Acetivibrio cellulolyticus CD2: one gene and its partner. The protein of the gene in region 2 binds, or shares a complex with, the protein of the main gene of each other region. Links are inferred from orthologs where the notes say so. Each region holds a gene or a part of one and is shown on either strand. Other genes may lie near its edges. The genes, in order: pabB and ACECE_RS0225255.

Evidence for each region.
Region 1: the proteins of ACECE_RS0225255 (region 2) and pabB are in contact, whole or in part, in a solved structure (PDB 8RP0), measured with the Escherichia coli proteins. The link is inferred for Acetivibrio cellulolyticus CD2 from one-to-one orthologs.

Annotation. Positions count from the first base shown.
Region 1 is NZ_JH556653.1:1,367,759-1,375,757, forward strand. Bases 1,014-3,833 are described here. They hold pabB (aminodeoxychorismate synthase component I), read right to left. Parts: upstream 3,226-3,833; coding sequence 1,801-3,225; downstream 1,014-1,800. Other genes in these bases: ACECE_RS0208115 (hypothetical protein), read left to right, coding at 1,014-1,033; ACECE_RS0208120 (aminotransferase class IV), read right to left, coding at 1,014-1,814; ACECE_RS32565 (hypothetical protein), read right to left, coding at 3,807-3,833. In the rest of the region: more of ACECE_RS0208115, read left to right, coding at 356-1,013; more of ACECE_RS0208120, read right to left, coding at 1,011-1,013; more of ACECE_RS32565, read right to left, coding at 3,834-3,965; gdhA (NADP-specific glutamate dehydrogenase), read right to left, coding at 4,235-5,575; ACECE_RS0208145 (sulfide/dihydroorotate dehydrogenase-like FAD/NAD-binding protein), read left to right, coding at 6,311-7,156; gltA (NADPH-dependent glutamate synthase), read left to right, coding at 7,149-7,999. UniProt on the Escherichia coli protein: Part of a heterodimeric complex that catalyzes the two-step biosynthesis of 4-amino-4-deoxychorismate (ADC), a precursor of p-aminobenzoate (PABA) and tetrahydrofolate.
Region 2 is NZ_JH556659.1:1,198,716-1,206,894, forward strand. What follows is about bases 2,453-5,452. They hold ACECE_RS0225255 (anthranilate synthase component II), read left to right. Parts: upstream 2,453-3,661; coding sequence 3,662-4,243; downstream 4,244-5,452. Other genes in these bases: trpE (anthranilate synthase component I), read left to right, coding at 2,453-3,665; trpD (anthranilate phosphoribosyltransferase), read left to right, coding at 4,320-5,348; trpC (indole-3-glycerol phosphate synthase TrpC), read left to right, coding at 5,382-5,452. Outside these bases: ACECE_RS0225235 (ArnT family glycosyltransferase), read right to left, coding at 1-5; ACECE_RS32735 (hypothetical protein), read left to right, coding at 167-295; ACECE_RS0225245 (DEAD/DEAH box helicase), read right to left, coding at 302-1,801; ACECE_RS32740 (hypothetical protein), read left to right, coding at 2,036-2,161; more of trpE, read left to right, coding at 2,181-2,452; more of trpC, read left to right, coding at 5,453-6,173; ACECE_RS0225270 (phosphoribosylanthranilate isomerase), read left to right, coding at 6,244-6,900; ACECE_RS0225275 (L-lactate dehydrogenase), read left to right, coding at 7,059-8,009. UniProt on the Escherichia coli protein: Part of a heterodimeric complex that catalyzes the two-step biosynthesis of 4-amino-4-deoxychorismate (ADC), a precursor of p-aminobenzoate (PABA) and tetrahydrofolate.

The DNA of each region.
Region 1 (7,999 bases), on a different replicon or contig from region 2:
TTCCAAGTAATAATTACCACATAAAAATCAATTTGGCAAAACCATTACCTTATTTGATACATATTAGTAAAGTGTTGTATTTAGGGAATGAAGAATTTGAGCTTAGCATAGATACTTAAGAATTTAAAAGACTTTATTAATATCCATAAATGTTATAAAATAAATAAGCAGCTAATCAAGCATACAGTATAGACACAAATAGCTCAATAGCAATAAGGTTAAAAATTCATGACATACTTGAGGATCAAGTTACTTCCCATGTAATGATCTTCACGATAGTTGATAACAACCGGATTCTTGAGGAATTCGATGTTAAAATATAAGCAAAATTTAGCCAGGAAGGGGCAAAAAACAAATGAAATTATTCAATATTATTATGGTGTCACTAATACTCTCGATAGCTTTGTGTAGCTGTTCCAACACCAAAAACGGCCAAACTCCTAAAGCTTCAAATAGAGTTGAAAGTACTGCACCAAGCAATTCTGAAGCAACAGCAGGTAAACCCGAAAATTCCCCTGCAAACAAACAGGAAAATACAACTGCGAGCGCAACACAAGCTCCGAATAATTCTACAGAAAGCAAAGATAATGATTATTCATCAGTTGGTTTTGACCTTATGAATAACGACTCTGTAGGCTCCCTTAAGTATAACTTAAGCTCGGATGATGTTGTAAAAGCTTTAGGAGAACCTGAAGAAAAAACCAAATTCCAAGTCTGGGGATCTGATGGCAAGGAACACCAAACCTGGATTTACGGTGCAAAGGGAATTCTTTTAGACGTTGTAAAAACTGAAAATACTGCTGCTATATACTCCATAGACATCAGTAATCCATGCACCTTTAAAACAACTCGCCAAATCGGTATAGGAAGTAAACGAGCTGATGTTCTTAATGCCTATAAAAATGAAATAAACCCTGCTGAAAATAAGGAGGGCTCAGCATTGATTGTTGCAGGCAGCATATACGGTGGTATAGTCTTTACCTTTGAGAACGATTCTGTTTCGGAAATATTCATAGGTGCAAGCGCAGAATAAGAGCAAGTTTTTTTGTAACATAATCACATATTTCACTATTGATACACTTTGCGCCAATGGATTTAACACGCATTATTCCCATAGCTGAATTTGTAACAAAAACTTCATCTGCGTCTATGAAATCATTAAAACTGTAAAATCCTTCTCTGCACTCAATATTTTGCCGGCCTGCTTCCGCAATAACCCATTCTCTAATTACACCGGGAAGCAGGCCGCACTTTAAATCAGGCGTATGAATGGTATTGCCTTTTACAAAAAATATATTACTCTTGGCGGTTTCTGTAACATTTGCTGACGAGTTCATAAAAAGAATATCGTCGAACCCATCTACAATAGCCTTGTTCATCAAAACAAAATTTTCTAGGTAATTTGATGTCTTGTGCCTTAAAATTACTGAGTTCTCACTTTTCCTTATATCTGACAGCATCAGCTTGCACCCGGCAGTTATTTTTTCTTCTGTATACGTATTTTTACGGCAAGAAAATGTTATTCGTGGTGTTAGGCTTTTTTGGCTATTTCCGGCACTAAGCGTCATCCTTAAAATAGTATCTGAAATCAAGTTTTCTTTTATATACAAAATCACCGTATTAATCAACTCATCTTTTGACATTTTATGCTCTATACCAAAGAATTCAGCTGACTTCAGCATACGCTCAATGTGCTTTTCCAGCAGAAAGACTTTTCCGTTTTCCATAACGCAAAATGTCTCAAATATACTGAAACCGTATAAAAACCCATAGTCATATGCACTTATAAGATCATTTGTATTATCTATAATCATATTTTCCACCACCTAAAACCTCTAGCACTTTTTCGCCCTTATGAAGAGTTTCTTCATACTCCTTTATAGGATCCGAATCCCAGACAATTCCGCCGCCTACGCTAAAATAAGCTCTATTATTCTTAATCAAAATGGTTCTTATGGCTATATTTAAGTCAACAGTTCCGTCAAAACCTATAAAGCCTATTGACCCCGTATAAATGTTCCTCTTAAAAGGCTCAAGTTCTTCAATTATTTCCATAGCTCTTATTTTTGGAGCTCCAGTTATAGACCCTCCGGGGAATGCTGCATATATACAGTCTATAATGTCCAGGTCTTCCTCTATCTTCCCTGATACGGTTGAAACAGTATGAAATACATTGGCATATTCCTCAACCTCTGCATTTCTTTCAACAACAACACTGCCAATTTCACAAATCCTGCCCAAATCATTTCTTTCAAGATCAACAATCATTGTAAGCTCAGCTTTATCCTTTGCGCTTTCCATAAGCTCCTTTTTTAAATTAAAATCCTCTTCCCCATTCCTTCCCCTTGGTCTCGTCCCCTTTATAGGTCTGGTCTCAATCCTATTTCCTTCTAATTTGATAAGTCTCTCAGGGGATGTGCTGATTACCTGAATATCCTCAAAATTCAAATAAGCTGAGAATTGTGCAGGAGAATTCCTACGAAGCTTGAAATACAGTTCCTGCGGCTCATTATGTATATCCATTTCAAAACGCTGTGAAAGGTTAACTTGAAATATATCGCCGTTTCTTATATACTCTTTAGCTTTCTCAACAGTCCTTATATAATCTTCTCTGCTGAAGTTCGAACGCATATTTGTGCATATCTTTACATTCATTTTTTCATAATCTACTGCGTCCTTAATTTGAATTATCTCATGCAAAACGTCTTTAACACTATCCAAATTTGCCCTTGCAGCTTCCTCTTTCGGACTATTAACCCCAAAGGATGCACCTATTGCATATATCCACCCATTTATATGGTCAATAATTATTGCCTTATTATAAAAACCCAAAGTAATATCATTAATATTCAAATCATCAATAGCTACTTTGGGAAGCTCCTCTATAAAATTTACAATATCATAAGAAAAAAATCCTATACAACCTCCGCAAAAAGGCACTTCTTTATGACCATTTTCTATTCTGTATTCACTAATGTATTTTCTTAATATCTCAAGTGGATTTCCGTGTATAATAATATCTTTATTGATCTTTATAGTACTTCCCTTTGATTCAAATACCATAAACGGATCAAATGCAATAACAGTAAATTTTCCTATGTCAGCTGACTTTAAAGAACTATCCAGTATCACAGCATTAGGTCTTGCTGCGAAAAAACTAAGAATTAATTCTTCCTTTTCATATTTAATGTTAAGCTTTTCTACTAAGCTTATTTCCTTTTCCAAATTTATGCACCTTTATCTATTAAATTTGATTGATTTTATTAAGAATCACTTTAAAAAGTCTTACATAATAGTTCCAAATTGTCAATACATAACTATGCTTAAAGGTTTTAATATGTTATCAATATAACAAAAGCCGCTAACCTATACGGCTAACGACTTCTAACTGGTGTGCCCAAGAGGATTCGAACCTCCGGCCTGCGGTTTAGGAAACCGACGCTCTATCCTGCTGAGCTATGGGCACATATAATATCAACGGAATTAAATTATAGATCATATAATTCAATTTGTCAATCCCCAATATCCGTTATTTTTTCCCAGCACTTTATTCTTCTCATCCCGGTGTTCTCAATACTGGCAAATATTCAGATACTGATTTACACATTAAAAAATCAGGTCAAGAAATTTCTTGATTTCATAATCTCTTGACCACACACTTACCGAACAATGCTATAAGCTCATTGATGAACAAGCTGACATCTATTCATATCTATTAGACGTTCATATAATAGACGGCAATATTCCCAAAAGCTTACCCGCAATATGTACTTCAAAACAAGTCGGTATTGATTAGATTAAAAAGTTTATTCTTCGTTTTCCGGGCAGTAATTCGAGCAATTTTGCTCCTGACTGCCATCGCAACAATATTTCTGTCCTGAGATTTTACAGTAGTATCCACAAGGCTTGGAAACTTCAAAAAAAACAAGGTTTTCACACAAATAACAGTTATCAGAAATATGCATTTTTTTCGCCCTCCGTTGGGTAAATTATTTTCAACATCTTTGTTGAGTTAAAAAATAAACTTAATAAAAAGAAATGTTCCTAATAACAGAATAATATATTTATATTTACTAATCAATATACTTTCCGAAAGTTAAATATTTATCAATAAATAAAATTTTAAAAATCTTTCGCACTACTCGATTTTAGGGCATTTGCTTAGAAAATTCATAAAATACAAAAAGACGCAGCTTAATTTTTTAAGCCGCGCCCTTTATATTAGAACTTAAAATTAGTATGCAATACCTTGAGCGTACATTGCATCAGCAACTTTTAAGAATCCAGCTATGTTTGCACCTACAACGAGGTTGTCTTCTTGGCCGTAATCTTTAGCAGCCTTGCTTGCACTCTTATAGATATTAACCATGATATCTTTAAGTTTTGCATCAACTTCTTCAAATGTCCATGAATATCTCATGCTGTTCTGGCACATTTCAAGACCTGAAGTAGCAACTCCACCAGCATTTGCTGCTTTAGCTGGTCCAAATACTACTTTGTTCTTCAAGAATACTTCAATAGCTTCTGGAGTTGATGGCATATTAGCACCTTCTCCTACTGCCCAGCATCCGTTAGCAACAAGAGTCTTTGCACTAGCTTCATCAATTTCGTTTTGTGTTGCACTTGGAAGAGCTATATCACACTTGATGGACCAGATTCCTGCACATCCTTCAGTGTATTTTGCATTTGGATGATATTTAACGTATTCGCTTATTCTCTTTCTTTCTACTTCTTTGATCTGTTGAACAGTATCAAGTTTGATTCCGTCTGGATCATAGATATATCCGTTTGAATCGCTTAATGCAACAACTTTACCACCTAATTGGTGAACCTTTTGAGTTGCATATATAGCAACGTTACCTGAACCGGAAACAACAACTGTTGCACCTTTAAAGGATTTGCCTTTTATTTGTGTCATAGCTTCATCCATGAAGTAGCAGAGACCATAACCTGTAGCTTCTGTTCTTGCAAGACTTCCACCCCAGTTTAATCCCTTACCTGTCAATACTCCTGTGAAGTCGTTTTTCATTTTCTTGTACATTCCGAACATGTATCCGATTTCACGGCCGCCAACACCGATATCACCTGCAGGTACGTCAGTGTTTTCACCTATATGTTTAGCCAATTCGAACATAAAGCTTTGGCAGAATCTCATTATTTCTCCGTCTGATTTTCCTTTAGGATCGAAGTCACTTCCACCTTTACCTCCGCCCATAGGCAATCCTGTTAATGAGTTCTTCAAAATTTGTTCGAATCCTAAGAACTTGATTATACCAAGATAAACTGATGGGTGGAATCTCAAACCACCTTTGTAAGGTCCGATAGCACTATTGAACTGTACTCTGAAACCTCTATTTACCTGAACATTACCATTGTCATCTACCCATGGCACTCTGAACATGATTTGTCTTTCAGGCTCAACTATTCTGTCAAATACTCCAGCTTTAACCCATTCAGGATGCTTTTCAGCAACTGGCTCCAATGATTCTAATACTTCCCTAACTGCTTGATGAAATTCTAACTCGTTAGGATTTCTTTTTACTACTCTCTCCATAACACTACCAAGTATTTTCATTTAAAAACCCTCCTAAAAAATAATATTCATATATATGGGCAATTGCTTTTTAGGCAAATTACTTTTAATATTATTAACATATATAACAAAAAAAACCTGGCAAAAACATCAAAAACACATGGTTCGATTTTGCTATAAAAATTCTACGATTCCATATAAATTAAGCCTACCTTAAGCAGTCAAAACAACATACATCATTGCATATCGTGTACGGCATACTACGTCGTATACCCCAAAATTAAAATTTGGGGATTTTTAAAGAATATTTATAAGATATTAAATCAATCGAATTATACCAAATACACGCAAAAATTGCAAGAGATTATCTGCAAAAATTCAAAATACTTTAATGCAAGACCAGTTACTTCCACTTGCAAAACCTGTATCTTAATGAATTCAAGGTCTCAACCCCTTTTTGTTGTATTTTTCACAAACACCCCTTTTAAAATTATGCAAGGTATTGCGAAAATAACTTTCATTTTTACACATCTATTTTTAGTTATAATGAGAAAATAACTTACTTTATAATTTTGCTACAATACGCATGATTCGCATGGGTGTTCCATAGAAAAGCGTAAGTAATTTTTCATTCATGCCTTAGCAAAAGTTATCCAAAACTCCCAATCTAAAATTTTTAAATACAATTTACAAATATTTGTAACAAAAAGCACTTAAATAATCTACAGAAAAATGATAAAATGGATTAAAAATATAGCTTCTTATGGAGGTTTAAAAATGTTCAGGATAATGAGGAAACAAACATTAAATTCTTCCGTTAAACTGTTGGAAGTTGAAGCCCCTCTCGTGGCAAGGAAAGCAGAACCAGGTCAATTTATTATTTTAAGAGTATGCGACGAAGGAGAACGAATTCCTTTAACCATAGCAGATTACAATCGTGAAAAGGGTACCGTAACTATAATATTTCAAGAAGTCGGTAAAACAACCAGGATTCTCGGAGCCTTAGAAGAAGGCGATACCATTCTTGACTTTGTTGGACCTTTAGGAGTTGCCTCACACTTAGAAGGGGTGAAAAAGGCTGCAGTTATTGGCGGGGGTCTTGGATCAGCAATCGCCTTCCCACAGGCAAAGAAGCTTCACAGTTTAGGCGCTGAAGTTGATTCAATAGCTGGATTTAGAAACAAGGATCTCATAATTCTAGAAGAAGAGTTGAAGGCTGTAAGCAATAGAGTTTTTATAACAACCGATGACGGCTCAAATGGAAATAAAGGCTTTGTAACAGACGTATTAAAAAAACTCATTGAAGAGGGAAATAAATATGATATGGTAATTGCCATTGGGCCTCTCATTATGATGAAGGTTGTAAGTAACCTAACAAAACAATATGGCATAAAGACAATAGTAAGTATGAATCCGGTGATGGTTGACGGAACCGGTATGTGCGGAGGATGTCGTGTAACAGTCGGTGGCAAAACAAAATTTGCCTGTGTAGATGGCCCTGACTTTGACGGCCATGAAGTTGACTTTGATGAAGCTATGAGAAGGCAGCTTATGTATAAAAAAGAGGAAAAGAGTTCGCTTGAGGAACACGAATGTAGATTGCGAGGTGCTAATAATGCCTAATATGTCACCAAAAAAAGTTCAAATGCCTGAGCAGGAACCTGATGTAAGAAACAGAAATTTCCTCGAAGTGGCGTTGGGGTATAATGAGGATATGGCAAAAGAAGAGGCCCAAAGGTGTCTTCAGTGTAAGCACAGGCCTTGTGTTGAAGGATGCCCGGTTAATGTACAGATACCTGATTTTATAAAGCTGGTTGCTGACGGTAAATTTGAAGAAGCCTATGAAAAGATCAGAGAAACCAACAGCCTTCCTGCTATTTGCGGCAGAGTGTGCCCTCAGGAAACTCAGTGTGAGCAACTATGTGTACGAGCTAAGAAAGGCGATTCTGTTGGTATTGGAAGACTTGAAAGATTCACAGCCGATTGGTACATGGCAAATAAAGATCCAAAAGAAGTAACGGTTCAAAAACTTAATAAGAAGGTTGCCATAGTCGGCTCAGGTCCGGCAGGAATTAGCTGTGCAGGTGACCTTGCGAAAATGGGATATGACATTACAATCTTTGAAGCCTTTCACACACCTGGTGGTGTATTAATGTATGGAATTCCCGAATTCAGGCTTCCGAAATCCCTGGTACAAAAAGAAATTCAAACTGTTAAAAATCTTGGTGTTGATATAAAAACAAATATGGTTATCGGAAAGGTATTTACACTTGATGAACTTATGGAAGAAGGCTATAAAGCTATATTTATAGGCTCTGGAGCCGGCCTTCCCAGCTTTATGGGTATAGAAGGTGAAAATCTCAATGGCGTATACTCAGCTAATGAATTTCTTACAAGAATAAACCTTATGAAAGCTTACAAATTCCCTGATTGTGATACACCTGTGAAGGTCGGCAAATCAGTTGC
Region 2 (8,179 bases):
AACATAGTGTCTCCTTATAAGGTTTTATATAGAACATTTTACTTTCCTTCTTTGGAGTATGTCAAGGTTAATATTATTGTGTAGGTAGGCGAATTGGAAAGCAGCTTAAAAGAATTTATAATATGGCATACAGCTGTCAATTTATAAATGATACACTTATTTTATAGTGGATAAAAAGGGGATAAGGGCTATTGATATGAAGTTTGTTCCGGCAAAAACAATTGTATCCGGCTCAATTGTTTTTTGCAAACAAGCTAACAAATTGACTATAGCATTGGCCCAAAAAGGGGCGTAGATACCCCTATTTGCCCAATATTTTATGTAGAATACGATGAATAAATGATTTTTTTTCTTTAACGTTTTCGCTCTTTACAACTTCTGTGCTTCGTTTGATAGAATTTACAGGAGTGTCCTTTGAAGGCCTTGGTGCAGGTTTGGCGATTGAGTGGGGTGGTTTGTTTTGTTGGGTAGGATAGCCTGTACCGGTCCTTTTGACTGCTTTATTCGTATTAATCTCGGTTGCTTTACCATTAGGTTTATTATGGTGTTGAGGAGGTTTGTTATAAGATTGTTTTGTTGGTGTTGCTTTTGAGTTTGATCCTGAATCTGTGCGTGTTGGTCTGTGTTGCAGTGAGTTTGCCCTTGCCCATTTATCTGCCGCAGCCTTTTGAGCGTTGTACATTTCTTGGGTAGGCAATTCTCCTTCAGTAATCATAGCTCCGATATGTTCTTCTATGGCATAGAGGCTCATAATGTCCTCACTTGTAACTAAAGTAAGGGCGCGACCTCCGTTTCCTGCTCTGCCTGTACGACCAATTCTATGCACATAATTGTCCTTCTCAAGGGGAACATCATAGTTGATAACAAGGGACAAATTATCTATATGGATACCTCTTGCGGCAACATCAGTGGCTACCAGTAAATGAAAATCTCCCTGCTTAAACTGCTGAATGGTCTTCATCCTCCTGGCCTGAGGGATATCCCCATGTAGTGACTGACAAGCATATCCCTTGCGGGATAAAAAGCTTTGAACCTTATCAACTGCAATTTTAGTGTTACAAAAAATCATACAGCTTTCAGGCCGTTCAATTAGAAGCAGGTGGTTCAACTCCGTGTTCTTTTGCTGGTTATCAATACGGTAGTATATTTGTTCAATTGTATCAACTGTTTTTGTTTGCGATTTAATTTCTATAGTTAAAGGTTGTTTCATGTATTCCTTGCATATCCTACGGATTTCAGGCGGGATGGTAGCTGAAAAAAGCAGAGTCACCCTATCTTTTGGCAAGGTTCTTATAATTTTTACTACTTGATCTAGAAAGCCCATGTCAAGCATTCTGTCTGCTTCATCAAGTATTAGAAAACGTATGTTTTTGGTTATCAAATTTCCGGTATGAATGTGGTCATAAGCGCGGCCAGGTGTTCCTGTGACAATGGAGATACCACGTCTTAGAGCCTGAATTTCTACATTCATACTGTGCTGACCATATACTGCAGTTGTATGGTGATCAAGATGTTTGGCCATTTTTTTTAGCTCATTGTCTACTTGGACTGCAAGTTCGCGTGTTGGTGTGAGAATCAGACCCTGTGGTCCATCTGCTTTAGGATCAATCATTTGCAGCATGGAAACGCCAAAAACTGCAGTTTTGCCACTGCCAGTTTTAGACATTACAATCAGATCTTCATGATTCAAAATGTGGGGAATTGCTTTGCTCTGTACTTCTGTAGGTGCCTCAAAACCCATTTCTTCTAAGGCCTTTAAAATTGGCGGCGAAATGCCCAGATCATTAAAACTGTTTTTCATTATTATCCTCTTTCGTAATTTGTGAGATGTTTAGATTATAACATTTATTTTGAGTTTATTCTAATTTATTTTGCGGTTGATCAAATTCTATCATACGCACAAGAATTTGTGAAGCATCATTAAGCTCATTTTCTACCGATTTAATTAAGGTTGTGCTTAAGCTAAAGTAAACGCTGAGAAAAGGATTGCATTTAGACAGCTTGCTGTGCTATAATGCTATTAAGAATAGTTGAGATGAGTTTATATTGTGAAGAGATGAGAAGAGACGAGGCTAGATGCGATAATTTAATTGCGTTCTATATGCCAGGATTCTTTGTTCTGGCTTTTTTAGTTGGTTCAACTCTCATGTCTTCCTTGTGAAAACAAAGGAGGCATCAAAATGTTTTATCCATGCATTGATGAAGTCAAGGATTTAGCCAAAGACTTTACTATTATTCCTGTTTCAATGGAAGTTTATGCCGACATGGAGACACCTATAAGCCTTTTTAAAAGATTTGAGCAAAGTAAATATTGTTTTCTTTTAGAGAGTGTTGAAGGCGGTGAAAAGTGGGGACGGTATTCTATTATTGGTAGAAATCCTTTTATTGTAGCCAAGAGCTATAAAAACAAAACTATAATTGAAGAAAAAGATGGAAAGGTATCTGAAGTTGAAGGTAACCCGGTTGAGGTAATCAGATCACTTATGGAGAAATTCAAAGGAGCCAGTTTGCAAAAGATGCCGAGGTTTAGTGGCGGTGCTGTTGGTTTCTTTGGATATGACATGATAAGGTATTACGAAAATCTTCCTAATGTACCGGAAGACGACTTGAACCTGCCTGAAAGTCATTTCCTGTTTACTGATGAGGTGCTGGTTTTTGATCACTTAAAGCAAAAGATTCATATAATAGTAAATCTTCACGTCGATGGAAACTTGGAAAGAGGCTATAACAGTGTTATAGATAGAATTAAGTCAATTTATAATGAGATTTTGGATACAAGATGGAAGACCACTGATAATTTCAAACCTGACTTTGATAAAAAGAACCCGGAGTTTAAATATACAAGCAATGTTACCAGAGAAGAGTATTGTGAAAATGTTTTAAAAGCAAAACAATATATAAAAGATGGAGATATATTTCAGGTGGTTTTGTCTCAACGTCTATGCGTTGAAACCAACCAGAATCCGTTCAACGTATACAGAGTGTTGCGTTTAATAAATCCATCCCCATATATGTACTATTTAAAGTTCAATGACTACAATATAGTCGGTTCATCGCCTGAAATGCTGGCAAGGGTTGAGGAGGGTACAGTTGAAACGTGTCCGATAGCTGGTACCAGGAAAAGAGGTCAGACAAAAGAAGAGGATGAAGCTCTTGAAAAAGAACTTTTGGCTGATGGAAAAGAACTGGCCGAGCATACAATGCTTGTTGACCTTGGAAGAAATGATATTGGAAGAGTATCACGTTATGGGACGGTTAAGGTGAAGGATTTAATGCATATAGAAAGGTACTCACATGTAATGCACATTGTTACTAATGTACAAGGTGCTATAAGGGAAGATAAGACAGCATTCGATGCAATGATGTCAATTATGCCTGCAGGAACTTTGTCGGGAGCACCAAAGGTGAGGGCAATGGAGATTATTGATGAGCTTGAGAATGTAAAAAGAGGCCCATATGGCGGTGCTATCGGATATCTTAGCTTCAATGGAAATCTGGACAGCTGTATCACTATAAGAACAATGATCTTTAAAGATAACAAGGCATATGTTCAATCTGGCGCCGGAATAGTAGCCGATTCAGTTCCGGAAAATGAATATGAGGAGTGCTTAAATAAGGCAAAGGCACAGCTAAAAGCATTAGAGGAAGTTGGTGAAATAAGATGAGTGGGAAAATATTGATAGTAGACAATTATGATTCTTTTACTTATAACCTTTATCAGTATATTGGTGAGATAAATCCAAACATAGAGGTATACAGGAACGACAGAATAACTATTGAAGAAATCAGGGAGAAAGCTCCTTCGCACATTATAATTTCACCAGGTCCGGGATTTCCTAAAGATGCAGGGATAAGTATTGAACTTATCAAAACGTTGGGCAAATATATACCTATAATGGGAGTATGCTTAGGACATCAGGCAATAGGTGAGGCATTTGGAGGAAAGGTTATACATGCAAAACAACTTATGCATGGAAAAGCTTCAGAGATTTTTGTAAATAGGGAATGTGCTTTGTTTAAAACGCTAAATGAAAAAATAACGGCCGGAAGATACCATTCACTTATAGTAGAGAATGAAACGCTTCCTTTGTGCCTGCAAGTTACTGCCAGGGCTGAAGATGGCGAAATAATGGGTATAATGCACGAAACTTATCCGGTTTATGGAATTCAGTTTCATCCGGAATCAATTCTTACACCGAATGGAAAATGCATATTAAGAAATTTCCTTGAAATTAAAATATAAAAGCTTCTAAGAGGTAAAGAGGAGATTAGGTAAGATAATCAGACAATATTAAGAAGAGAAGAGAGGAGAATTTAGAATGGTAAAAGGGGCAATTCAAAAATTAGTTGAGGGCAAAAATTTAAGCGAGAAGGAAATAATAGATGCATTAAACTGCATTATGGAAGGTGAAGCAACTCAGGCACAAATAGGAAGCTTTATTACGGCTCTCAGGATTAAGGGAGAGACTATTGAAGAAATAACCGGATGTGCTAAGGTAATGAGAGAAAAGGCAGATAGGATAATGCTGAATAAGGAATACTTCATAGACATTGTGGGAACAGGCGGAGATTGTTCATATACGTTTAATATTTCAACAGCAGCAGCTTTTGTAGCTGCAGCAGGAGGAGTAACTGTTGCAAAACACGGAAATAGGTCTGTATCAAGTAAAAGCGGAAGTGCCGATGTTTTGGAAAGTCTGGGTATTAATATTTCATTAGAACCTGAAAAGGTAAAGAGATGTATTGAAGGGCTTGATATAGGCTTTATGTTTGCTCCGACCTTTCACAAATCAATGAAACATGCAGCAGGCCCTAGAAAAGAGTTGGGGATCAGGACAATATTCAATATTCTTGGACCTCTTACAAATCCAGCTGGCGCAAAAGGTCAGGTTCTTGGGGTGTTTAGTGAAAAATTAACCGAACCATTGGCTTATGTTCTTTCAAATCTAAATGTTGAAAATGCCATGGTTGTATACGGAATGGACGGAATGGATGAAATATCCCTATCTAGCCTAACAAGGGTTTCTGAATTAAAAGACGGTAAAGTCACTACTTACGATTTGAATCCTGAGAACTATGGGTTGAAAATGGTGAATAAGGCGGATATTATAGGGGGAGACTCAAAGGAAAATTCGAAGATAATTTTAGATATATTTAGTGGAGAAAAGGGACCTAAAAGAGATATTGTAGTATTAAATGCTGCAGCGGCTTTATATGTAGGAAAAGCAGCAGAAGATATTAAATCAGGCATAAAAATGGCAGAAGAAATAATAGATAGTGGAAAAGCATTGGATAAGTTGAATGAGTTAAAAGCGCTTTCAAATTCGTTTATTCCTGTTTTGTATTAATGCTTTTTTGATATGACAAACTTGGAGGTATTTATGATTTTAGATAAAATTGTAGAACAAAAAAAGATACAGCTTAAAGATGAAATGAGCAGGATATCAATTGAAGGTTGGAAACAACGGATTAAAAGGCCTGGTATGCACAGCCCGCAGAACTTTTTTAAAGCACTTAAAGATAATAGTGATATATCAATAATTGCTGAGGTAAAGAAAGCTTCTCCTTCGAAAGGAATAATTAAAGAAGAGTTTGATCCGTTGATGATTGCCAGGGAGTACAGCGAATCTAATGTGCAGGCAATGTCTGTTTTGACAGAAAAAAACTTCTTTTTGGGTGATGACGATTATCTCGTAAGGATACGACAGGCATATCCTATTCCACTCTTAAGAAAGGACTTTATTATAGATATGTGGCAGGTATACCAATCAAGGTGCCTTGGAGCAGATGCAATACTCCTGATTACATCCCTGCTTTCTGACGAAGACTTGAAGAAGTTTCAGGTTGTTGCTGGTATACTTGGTATGCAGTGTCTTGTTGAGGTTCATAACAAGGAAGAACTTGATAGGGCATTGGAATCGGGTGCTCAAATAATAGGAATAAACAATAGAGATCTCAATACTTTTAATGTAGATATTAAAACAACTGAGAAGCTTATGAATTATATTCCAAATGACAGAGTTGTTGTCAGCGAAAGCGGAATAAAGGATTACAGCGACATTAAATATTTAAAAGAACTTGGCGTTGATGCAGTATTGATTGGTGAAACATTTATGCGCGCTCCGTCTATTAAGGAAAAAATAAAAGAGCTTAAGGGGACAATGAGAGTATAACTTTTACTTTTTGTGTGACAGTTAGGCTTAAGCAAAATCAGAGGAAGTTATATTTAGGAATGGTGTAGACATGACTAAAATAAAAATTTGCGGCATAAAAAGGATCGAAGACATTCAATTTGTAAATAAGTATAAGCCTCAGTACATAGGTTTTGTATTTGCTGAGAGCAAGCGCAGGGTATCTGTGGATCAGGTCAGGTATTTAAAGCAGGGGCTTGATCCGCAGATAAAGACTGTTGGGGTATTTGTGAATGAAAGCATTGATAAAATTGTTGAGGTTCTCGCTGAGTGCAAACTGAACTGCATTCAGGTTCATGGAGATGAGACTCCACAGTATATTGATACGCTAAAGGGAGTACTGGGCTCACAGCCTGCAGGTAAGGGTGTTGAAATTTGGAAAGCTGTAAGGGTAAAGGATGAAAAATCTATAGCCATGCTGAAGTCGTATGTGGTTGATGCATTTTTATTGGATGCCTTTGTAGAAGGTTCGTATGGAGGTGCAGGAAAGGTTTTTGACTGGAAATTGGCAAACCTTGCAAAGTCATGTGGAAGGATTTTTGTGGCGGGAGGATTAAATGCTGACAATGTCTCAAATGCGGTTGAAGCTTCAAGACCATATGGTGTAGATGTGAGCAGTGGTGTTGAGACAGAAGGCTGTAAGGACGAATCCAAAATCAGATGCTTTATGGATAAAGTAAAGGGTGTTGATAATTGTGAAGTGTTGTAAGTCTTCGTTCATATATACAATAGACAAATGGCCAAGCAACAATCTTGTTGTAGACAGTTATTCCTTTAAAGCCTTTTGATAGCGCGTCCCTGGGTATGTGAAAGCTTATTTCTGAATATATATGAAATAGGTCATATTTTAGGGAGGCGGATTTTTTTATGAAATCTACAAAATCAAAAGGCAAAGCATCAATTATAGGAACGGGGTTAGTTGGTTCATCTGCTGCATTTGCTCTTGCAATGAGCGGTTTGGTTTCAGAACTTGTGCTAATAGATGCTAATAAGGATAAGGCGAAAGGGGAGGCGCTTGATTTAAACCATGGGCTTTCTTTTTTTATTAATATGTCAATAACCTCTGGAGATTTTGAGGATGTAAAAGATTCAGATATAATAATTATCACTGCAGGAATTGCGGGTAAGCCAGGACAGGTAGAAGCTGACTTTACCGAGATGAACGTAAATATAATCAAAGATGTAGTTCCTAAGATAATGAAGAATTACAATGGAGGGGTATTACTTGTTGTTTCCAAACCTGTTGATATACTTACCTATGTTGTACAAAAATTATCAGGATTACCTGAAAATAAGGTGATTGGGACCGGTACAGTTTTAGAAAGCTCGAGATTGCGCTATCTATTAAGTGAACACTGTAATATGGACGTAAAGAACATTCATGCATATATAATTGGTGAACATGGGGAAAGTCAGTTCCCGTTATGGAGTGCAACAAATATAGCAGGCCAGAAATATGATGATTTCTGCGCTCTATGTACAAAAAAGTGTGGGAACGCTGAAAGAGTCAGAATTTTTAATGAAGTGAAAAATGCAGGAGCAAAAATAATTGAATTAAAAGATGCAACACATTATGCTATAGCAATGGGGATTGTCAGAATAGTTGAGGCTGTCTTGAAAAACCAGAATTCAATATTGACCGTGAGCAGTGTCATAAAGGATAGTTATGGGATAAATGATGTGGCTTTGAGCTTACCTTCCGTTGTTAATTTTAATGGAATTGAAAGGATGTTCAATATTTCATTGACACATGAGGAGCAAGATAAATTAAATGTATCTGCCATAAAGCTTAAAGAAATTCTTAGGAAAGTTATGTAGGCTTTAAAGAAAGAAAAGCTCAAAATCTGCTGAATATATACCGGCAGCAGATTTTGGGCTTTTGTTTTAAGTAGAAAATGTCCTGAAATTAATTAACTTTAGTGTTCGGTATAAATAAATATTTTATAGAGTAATTGTACATTTTAGTGTAAAATCTATTTAGTCCCTAT